One region of the Shewanella sp. 10N.286.52.E4 genome, then DNA from elsewhere that is predicted to be linked to it. Evidence: predicted binding sites of a transcription regulator. Region 1 holds the regulator's gene; each other region holds the start of a gene.
What was found. Region 1 encodes MetJ, which represses methionine synthesis genes. Its sites were predicted from a motif close to TAGACGTCTAGACGTCTA; they were not measured.
Positions count from the first base shown of each region.

Region 2: msrA (peptide-methionine (S)-S-oxide reductase MsrA) is a predicted target of MetJ. The motif match lies at 1,430-1,447, and genes of this name have one in related genera.
Region 3: serA (phosphoglycerate dehydrogenase) is a predicted target of MetJ. The motif match lies at 1,631-1,648, and genes of this name have one in related genera.

Region 1 covers NZ_JBFRJJ010000069.1:13,042-16,298, forward strand. Annotated here, with positions in the region: gene AB4153_RS21105 (conjugal transfer protein TraF) at 1-284, shown strand, start outside; gene AB4153_RS21110 (sulfite exporter TauE/SafE family protein) at 375-1,115, opposite strand; gene metJ (met regulon transcriptional regulator MetJ) at 1,268-1,585, opposite strand; gene metB (cystathionine gamma-synthase) at 1,809-2,969, shown strand; gene AB4153_RS21125 (bifunctional aspartate kinase/homoserine dehydrogenase II) at 3,068-3,257, shown strand, end outside.
Region 2 covers NZ_JBFRJJ010000026.1:8,982-12,238, forward strand. Annotated here, with positions in the region: gene AB4153_RS15570 (thiamine pyrophosphate-dependent dehydrogenase E1 component subunit alpha) at 1-104, opposite strand, end outside; gene astE (succinylglutamate desuccinylase) at 255-1,286, opposite strand; gene msrA (peptide-methionine (S)-S-oxide reductase MsrA) at 1,461-1,940, shown strand; gene trxB (thioredoxin-disulfide reductase) at 2,098-3,048, shown strand; gene AB4153_RS15590 (GNAT family N-acetyltransferase) at 3,098-3,257, opposite strand, start outside.
Region 3 covers NZ_JBFRJJ010000010.1:67,215-70,471, reverse strand. Annotated here, with positions in the region: gene ygfZ (tRNA-modifying protein YgfZ) at 1-162, opposite strand, end outside; gene serA (phosphoglycerate dehydrogenase) at 316-1,545, opposite strand; gene AB4153_RS05460 (DUF2238 domain-containing protein) at 1,697-2,308, shown strand; gene AB4153_RS05455 (response regulator transcription factor) at 2,529-3,194, shown strand.

The DNA of each region.
Region 1 (3,257 bases):
ATTGGACATCGATAACCTTAACCACAGATATTGACCTCGTTGAACAGAGCCGATTTAAAGAGTTTGATGCCGTTCAGTATTGGCGCATGGGAGGGGAGTTTAAAGCAACAGACTGGTTGTCGCTTCGTATGGGCTACCGTCATGATTTGAAAGATAACAGTGTCGATATCTACTCATTTGGTACTGGCTTTGCCATTGGTCAAGCATTCAAGCTTGATATGAGTGGTAGCTATGGTGAAGATGACGCCATTGGGGCAGTACTACAAACCTCTTATCACTTTTAGGCTGGCTTGGTGTAGACTCGCTTCGAAGCAATCTATCCTATTTCTAGTGCATACCTAGTGCATGTCTAGTGAGTTACCTCTTAGCCACTTTTATCCTGCCGACAATTCAATTAATGACTTTATCGTCAACACTAAGGCACTTAAGCCGCACAATACCAATGTGGCTGTGCGCGTTTTTTGTTTATCTACTTTGTTGCTGAGTTTGCCCGCGACAAAACTGCCTAAAAATACTGATGGTAAGAGCATTAAAGACAACCAAACATGCTTCATTTCAACTAAGCCAACGATGAATAAAATGATCATTGCAATCATAGAGCTGAATACAAAGAAAATCGATAATGCCGCGCGAAATTGCGGTGCATCTTTTCCGGCTAATAAAATAGCCAAAGGCGGGCCACCAATAGCGGCAATATTACCGAAAACCCCAGAAAGAATCCCAGCGATAAATAGCGTGAAGCGATTGACTGGTGCGGTGATTTTATAAAAACTTAGAATGACAGCACTGGCAACAATAAAGGCAATAGCCAGACCTAATATGGATTGCGGCGCAAAGACCAGTAATGCTGCGCCAAGAAAGCCGCCAGGTACACGGCCAATGAGTGCATATTGAAGTCCGTTGAATTGCAGGGATGTGCGCTCACGTAATAAAGTAAGTAAAGCGATTGAAAAACCGCAAGCAATAACAGGGGCAGGTACAAGTTGGGGATCAATAATATATAGCAATGGGCTAGCAACAACAGCTAAGCCAAAACCAATAAGCCCTTGAGTGAGTGCACCGAGAAATATAATAGCCGATGCCAGCATCAAGGTTTGCGGATCGATAAATGCCATAGTGTTCTCTTTGAGTGCAAATTTGACTCAAGTATTGTCATATTGCGAAGAGGAGGGGGAGCTTATCAATGAAGGCTTACACCGTAATGTAAGCACAAAATTGATTTATTATCACACTTGCCAGTCAGCTTGAAAGCATACTGACAATAGACTTAGTCGTCTAAGTCTTCCCACTCAATACCCATTTGATCCATTAGTGCTTTTGCTTCACTTGGGATGCTATCAGGGCCTTCTTTAGATAAGTCATCATCATTTGGTAGAGGCTGGCCAGTGTACGCATGTAAAAAGGCTTCACACAAAAGTTCACTGTTGGTTGCATGACGCAAGTTATTTACCTGACGGCGAGTACGTTCATCGGTTAGCACTTTTAGTACTTTTAAAGGAATCGATACCGTGATTTTTTTAACTTGTTCATTTTTTTTGCCATGTTCGGCATATGGGCTGATATAGTCGCCATTCCATTCAGTCATTAACTCACCTTTATACGATAGATTCGTGGCAGATTTTAACTGCTTATTTATTACAGTCAAATTATTGCTGTTATTCTATAACGAATGCAAATAGATTTCTTTATGTTTAGACGTCTAAACGTCTAATTTGTGTTGACGATCTGATTTAGCTTAGGTACATTTAGCCATCTAGACATCTCTATGGTGTATTATTCATGAGTGTGTCAATCTTCAGGAGATTATTATGACCAAACATCGCGCTGCTACACTTGCCGTTCGCCAAGGTATCGAATCCGATACTCAATATGGCGCAGTAGTCCCGCCGATTTATCTTTCGACTAACTACTCGTTTGATGGACACACAAACCCAAGAGAATTCGACTACAGCCGCTCTGGTAACCCAACCCGTTGCGTTTTAGGTGAGGCAATAGCCAAACTTGAAAATGGTGCTACAGGTGTTGTGACATGTACCGGTATGGCAGCGATTACTTTAGTGACTAGCTTGCTTGGTCCTGAAGATTTATTAGTTGTACCACATGATTGTTATGGCGGCAGTTATCGACTGTTCACTAATCTTGCCAACAAAGGTCAATTTAAATTAATCGTAGTTGATCAAACTGATGATAAAGCACTGGCAGATGCGATTGCGCAAAAGCCTAAAATGGTTTGGTTAGAAACTCCGTCTAATCCGTTATTACGTGTTGTTGATATCAAAGCGATTGTGGCTGCGAGCCATAAAGTGGATGCTTTAGTTGTTGTTGATAACACCTTTCTTTCGCCTATCTTGCAACAACCGCTAGAGCTGGGCGCTGATATTGTGATGCACTCGACCACTAAATACATCAATGGTCATAGTGATGTGGTTGGCGGCGCTGTCGTGGCTAAAGATGCTGAACTTGGTGAGCTATTACATTGGTGGTCAAACACTTTAGGTCTGACAGGTTCAGCCTTTGATAGCTACCTAACTTTGCGCGGCATTCGTACATTGGCTGTACGTATTCGTGAGCATCAAATCAATGCACAACGAGTGATTGAAGTCCTTCAAGCCAGTGATGTTGTCGAAAAAGTATATTACCCAGGGTTAAAAGACCACCCAGGTCACGATATTGCCGCTAAACAGCAAAAAGGCTTTGGCGCTATGTTAAGTTTTGAACTTAAAGGTGGCGAAGCTGAAGTTGTTGCTTTCTTAGAAGCCTTATCAATATTCAGTGTTGCTGAAAGCTTAGGCGGAGTGGAAAGCTTAGTTGCCGTACCTGCGACAATGACACACAGAGCAATGGTGCCAGAAGCCCGATATGAGGCTGGTATTAAAGATACATTGCTGAGATTATCAGTCGGTATTGAAGATGCTGAAGATTTGATTACTGATATCCAAGCTGGTTTAGCTGCAGTTGCTGAGCTTTAAGCTAATAAATTAGATTGTCATAAGTTAAGTCAGTAAGATTTTATTGTTGCCATATTCAGTACATATGGCAGCGCAAAAAGTGGTTTAAGGAGTTACAAATGACCCGCAGTCATTTACATAAGTTTGGTGGTTCAAGTTTAGCGGATGCTGATTGCTATCGCCGCGTCGCCCATATTTTGCTTACTCATGGAAACTGTGATGATTTAGTCGTTGTGTCTGCTGCGGGTAAGAGTACTAACTTTTTGTATAAGTTATTATCGCTTCGTGAAACAGGTGAATTGTGGCAAG
Region 2 (3,257 bases), on a different contig from region 1:
GTACCATCAGCTTGAAGAATTTTTAAAATAGGAATGTGCAATGAAGCTTTGTCTAAGAAGCTGACACGATGCACTGTTTCATTATTCAGTGGTGCGTTGCTCATATTGTGCTCTTATTATGTGAGGCCTTATAAAATAAAGCTTAATTTATACTATGCGAACGAACATTACGTTAACGTAAACTAGCGATCAACTAATGTTCATTCCATCTAGTGAATAACTTCTCATTTAATTTGTATATCTAGCTTTACAAATTACTGAATATCTTCGTTAGGAGCTGGTATTAAGCATAATACCGTGCGCTGACCAACAGGTACATTTTCATTTGGAAAAACGATAGCTTCATACGGATATTCAATTAAAATTTCTTTTCCGCCTTCAGTTGCTAATACTTCACCTTGCTTAAAGCCGGTAAAATTAACCGTGGCTTTTGGAAATGCGAATGTAAAATCATCGAAGTGCTTGTTCACTGAACGAGACACTTTATACAAGTTAAGCTGGTCGCTGTTAAATTCAGCAACTGATACTTGCTGCTTGGTTATCAAGTGATTTAGCATTTTGCGCGTATTAGCAAACTTACTCATTTCATTTTGACCAAACGGCATCACCTTTCCAAGCTCAACGGTGAAAGCGTCGGCTTTAAATTGTTCTGACGAATAATAGCTAAATGTCGTTGTCGGTTCGTGATGAAATAAAATGGTGTCCACATCGCAACCAGCAAGAAACATAATTTGTTCAGCACTAAAACTACGGCCTGGTCGATAAGGATATATCGCAAATTTTTCGTGTTTTGAAGGCTTAATTGCTGTGTGCAAGTCATAATGAATACGTTGTGATACGTGATTATCGAGGAAAAAATCGCTTACATAACCCTCCAATGCTTTAGCGCGAACTCTTTCCTTGTTGCAAAGCCCTTCACCTTTTGAATGCGCGCCGCTAAATAACCTGTTCATGTTTTCTTCTACAAAACGGGTTTCAGTTAAAATGGAATCTGGGTTGCCAATTAAAAATAATACTCTGTGTTCTGTCTGTATTTGTTCATTAAGTAACGCTTGGATTAAGTCATTACAAATCTCAATAGGCGCAGTTTCGTTCCCATGAATGGCACACGATAAAACAATATCCTTAGTAGAACCTGTTGCAGGAGTAAAGCTGATGACACCGTTATCATGTATTTTGACTATTGTTTGATTAGATAAGGTGAAACTGTGTGAGGTAATGACTTTATCGATGTTAGCTAAAGTGAACGCTAAAAAATCTTTTTCTTCCATTAATTGTTGAAACACGAAGACTCCTTGAAAAACGGTAAAACGAAATTGGTTTCAATAACAGATGTTGATTCTAACACAACAAGTGGAAGCTGACGTTAAGGGACAATTGACATAGTGTAAAACTTTACTTGCATTCTCATTCAGAACAAATATAATTTTAGCCATCTAGACTTCTTTATGGATGTAAATATGACTTTAGCAACATTTGGTGCAGGCTGTTTTTGGGGTGTTGAATATTTTTTCAAGCAAGTAGATGGTGTTACCAATGCACAATGCGGCTATATGGGCGGAAGAGATCAATTTCAGAGTTATGAAGAAGTCAAAACAGGCACAACAGGTCATGCTGAAGTCGTTCAAGTAGAGTTTGATGAATCAATTGTTTCATACCAAGAGCTTTTGGAAGTGTTCTGGCAAAATCACAACCCAACCACTCTGAATAGACAAGGTGGCGATATTGGTAATCAGTATCGCAGTGCTGTATTTTTTCATAGTAAAATTCAAAAAGACACTGCTGAAAAATCCAAACTTGATCTAGCACGCAGTGGTAAATGGGGAACTAAGCATATTGTAACTGAAATTGTCCCAATTCAGCAGTTCCACCCTGCAGAAGAATATCATCAAAATTACTTAGAGAAGAATGAGTTACCAAGCTGTCATATTAGTTATTAGTTTATGAAATGACTTAAGGCACTTGTATTGGTGCCTTTTTTATACAAAAGCGATTAATACAATCTATATCTTAGACAGTTCTGCACTTTACCCCATCCGTTAAATTCCCTACAATCCATGCAAATTGCTTAAGGCATGAATACGGAGAAATACAAAAATGAGTCAAGCTCGTCATATTAACCTACTTATCTTAGGTTCAGGTCCTGCTGGTTATACTGCTGCAGTTTATGCCGCTCGTGCGAATTTAAAACCAGTCATGATCACTGGTATGCAGCAAGGTGGTCAATTGACCACAACAACAGAAGTTGAAAACTGGCCAGGTGATGCTGAAGGTTTAACCGGTCCTGCTTTAATGGAAAGAATGCAACAGCACGCAGAAAAATTTGAAACTGAAATCATTTTTGATCACATCAATGAAGTCGATTTTAGTGAGCGCCCTTTTAAATTAAAAGGTGACAACGGCGAATTTACTTGTGATGCACTAATTATCGCAACTGGAGCCTCTGCTAAATATTTAGGTTTGCCTTCTGAAGAAGCATTTATGGGGCGAGGTGTATCAGCATGTGCAACTTGTGACGGTTTCTTTTATCGTAACCAGAAAGTAGCCGTTGTTGGCGGCGGTAATACCGCTGTTGAAGAAGCACTTTACTTAAGTAACATCGCATCAGAAGTTCATTTAATTCATCGCCGTGACACTTTCCGCTCAGAAAAGATTCTAATTAATCGACTGATGGACAAAGTGGCAAACGGAAATATTATCCTTCACTTAGATCAAACGCTTGATGAAGTGACTGGTGATAATATGGGCGTTACTGGTTTGAATATGAAGAGCACTAAAGACGGGTCTATTTCGTCTCTAGAAGTTGCAGGTGTATTCATTGCAATTGGTCATAGCCCTAATACTGGTATTTTTAATGATCAACTGAATATGAATCACGGCTACATTACGGTTAATAGTGGTTTACAAGGTAATGCAACACAAACCAGCATTGAAGGTATTTATGCCTGTGGTGATGTTATGGATCAACATTACCGTCAAGCGATTACATCAGCAGGTTCAGGTTGTATGGCAGCTTTGGATGCTGAACGATTCCTTGATGCTCAGTAATCAATAAGCGCGTTATGTATTAAGATAAAGCCAGCGAATGCTGGTTTTTTTATTGTGTCGAATCCATTGAATATAAAACTACATCTACTTCGCCATCAACATCTGGGTGCACAATTGTCTTTTGGTATGTCATACCTAATTTAACCATTATGTTTATTGAAGCGCTATTGTGTTTATCAGCGATAGCGGAAAACTTTTTCACATCTTGT
Region 3 (3,257 bases), on a different contig from region 1:
ATCCTGTAATGACATGATGTCAGTCGTCACTTGACCGTGAATAAAGGTTTTGCCCTGTTCACCGGTTATTTCAATTAAGCCTAAATGAGTAAGATTGGCGACTAATAAGTCAGGAGAGGTATGTAAAAAATCCCAATCAGGCAGAGTCGTTGCAAGTGTCATAAACTAATTCCTAAGATGACCAACAGATATATGGATTGAGTGTAACGGAAATCATTAACGCTCAAAAGAAAAAGCTATCTCCAATTGAATGAAGATAGCTTTATTTCACAGTTCACCTGTACAGCTAAAAGTACGTCAAATTAACACTGGTGGTTAAAATAAAACGCGAGTACGAATCGTACCTTCAATTGCTTTTAACTCGCCTAAGGCTTGTTCTGCTTGATTCGAATCAACTTCCATTACTACATAACCAATCTCTGCAGTTGTTTGCAGGTATTGTGCAGCAATGTTAATGCCTTTTTCAGAGAAGGCTTGGTTAATTTTAATCAATACACCAGGTCGGTTATGGTGAATGTGCAGTAAACGCGAAGTGCCTTTGTGTTGCGGTAAAGAAACTTCTGGGAAATTAACTGCAGAAACCGTTGAACCGTTATCTGAATATTTGGCTAGCTTGCCAGCAACTTCAATGCCGATATTCTCTTGTGCTTCAGCTGTACTGCCACCAATATGCGGGGTAATGATGACATTATCTTGGCCGCGTAATGGGCTGATAAATTCGTCATCATTTGATTTTGGCTCGACTGGAAATACATCGATAGCTGCGCCAGCAAGGTGACCTGATTTCAATGCATTTGATAGTGCGTCGATATCAACCACAGTGCCACGAGATGCATTAATGAAAATACTTTTCTCGCGCATTTGAGCAAACTCTTTTTCACCAAACATATCTTTTGTTTGAGGCGTTTCAGGGACATGCAAACTGATCACATCAGCTTCACCTAATAACGTTTCTAACGAATGAATTTGGCTTGCGTTGCCTAAGGGTAGCTTATCTTCAATATCGTAGAAAACCACTCGCATACCTAAGGTCTCAGCTAAAATACCAAGTTGAGTACCAATATGGCCGTAACCAATAACACCAAGGGTTTTCCCACGGACCTCATAGCTGCCACTGGCACTTTTAAGCCAGCCACCACGATGGGCATGAGCATTTCGCTGAGGAATACCACGCATTAGCATGATGATTTCACCTAAGACTAACTCTGCAACACTGCGGGTATTAGAAAAAGGCGCATTAAATACCGGTACACCGAGCTTTTCAGCAGTGGCGATATCAACTTGGTTTGTGCCAATACAGAAACAACCAATGGCGACGAGTTTTTCAGCATGATTTAACACGTCTGCAGTTAATTGAGTACGGGAACGCAAACCAACAAAGTGCGCATCCTTAATGGATTGCAGCAACTCATCTTCAGGTAAAGATGCTTTATGGTATTCAATGTTTGTGTAACCTGCACGCTCAAGTACATCGACCGCAGTTTGGTGGACGCCCTCCAACAGCAGGATTTTTATCTTATCCTTGTCAAGCGAGTGTTTCGCCATGATATGGGTACCCTCTTATCAATAGTTATGCTTATGTTATGCTGATATAAACGCCCGACCAAAGTAGCACTTTTTTTAACGCTTGTAGAGGGCTAGATGGCTAAAGTTAATATTCTAATTCTAGAACAATATCATCTAAGAGGGATTTAGTTTGAATAAGAAAGTTATATGGATAGTTATATATTGCGCAGTTTTAGTTTGGTCAGTCATTTCGCCTAAAGATATGTTTACATGGTGGTTAGAAGCATTACCTGCCTTATTGGCAATTCCTATCTTATTTTTCACACGTGATCGGTTTCCGTTAACACCACTTTCCTATGTTTTAATACTCATTCATTGCTGTGTGTTACTCGTTGGAGCTAAGTACACCTATGCAGAAGTGCCTTTATTTGATTGGATAGCGCAGTGGATGGGGAGCGATAGAAATAATTACGACAAAATAGGCCATTTAGCTCAAGGGTTTATTCCAGTCATTTTAGCTCGTGAGGTCATGCTAAGAAACCAAGTACTACAACCAGGGTATTGGTGTCAGTTTTTGTCTGTATGTTTCGTTCTGGCATTTTCAGCTTTTTACGAATTAATCGAGTGGTGGGTTGCTATTGGAACAGGTGAAGATGCAGAAGCATTTTTAGGTACTCAAGGTTACGTCTGGGATACTCAATCTGACATGTTGATGGCCTTATTAGGAGGTATTAGTGCTTTAGTAGTGCTTACTCGATTGCATAATAAACAGTTAGCATCACTGATAAAAAATAAAAATTAGTGTTTTATGCTTTTTGTAGCATGAAGTTAAGTTTTTTTATGCTATTAATAGAGGGTATTATAAGGACTTATCGTTTTATTTAATGCGTTAGTATGACAAAAAAAACATATTAACTAGTTAAAATATACTATGATTGAGTATTGTTACTATTTTGTTATCGAAATTCAGGAAGAAACCCGTTAGATCGGGATGTTAGGGATGCTTTTCAGGGAGAAAAGTGATGAGCTCAAATATTGATGAATTAGTTTTCTTACACCAAGTTGCAGCGCCATGTAATTTGGCCATTCTTGCGGAATCAATAGGTCTTAAAACCAGGATAGTTAAACATGCTAGTGATTTGGAAGTAGAAAAAAATTCCAACAGTTTTTATTTGGTGGCGCAAAAGGGCGCTGCTTTAGACAGTAAAGGGATACCTTTACTTGTGTCTCGTTTGGTTAACCATGTGCCAGTTGCTTTATATCAAGTTGAGCGAGGCTCCTTAGATCAAGAGTCAGCGTTATTACTGGGCGTAAGAGGGCTACTCTACTCCGATCAACGTATGGACTTGATGTTGACAGGGCTGCGTAAAATGGTAGCTGATGAACTTTGGTATGACAGGCCGTTAATCAGTAAAATTTTCCGTAGATTAGTACAAAAGTTAGATGCTAATACGGAGATTCCACCAGATACAGTTGCCATGCTTCAGATGCTAACTAGTCGCGAAAGAACGATTATCCAACTTGTGTCTAGTGGTGCGAGAAATAAAGAGATAGCCCATCGCTTATGTATTAGCGAGCACACAGTTAAAGCACATATTTCTTCTATTTTTCGTAAAACTCAGTCGCGAAATAGAGTTGAGTTATTACGTTGGGCACAAACTTATCAAGCCCACTTTGAATTTGCGTAATTTATAGATTAAATCAAAACAAAAGGGAGCATATAGCTCCCTTTTTTGTTTTATGTTGTCAAT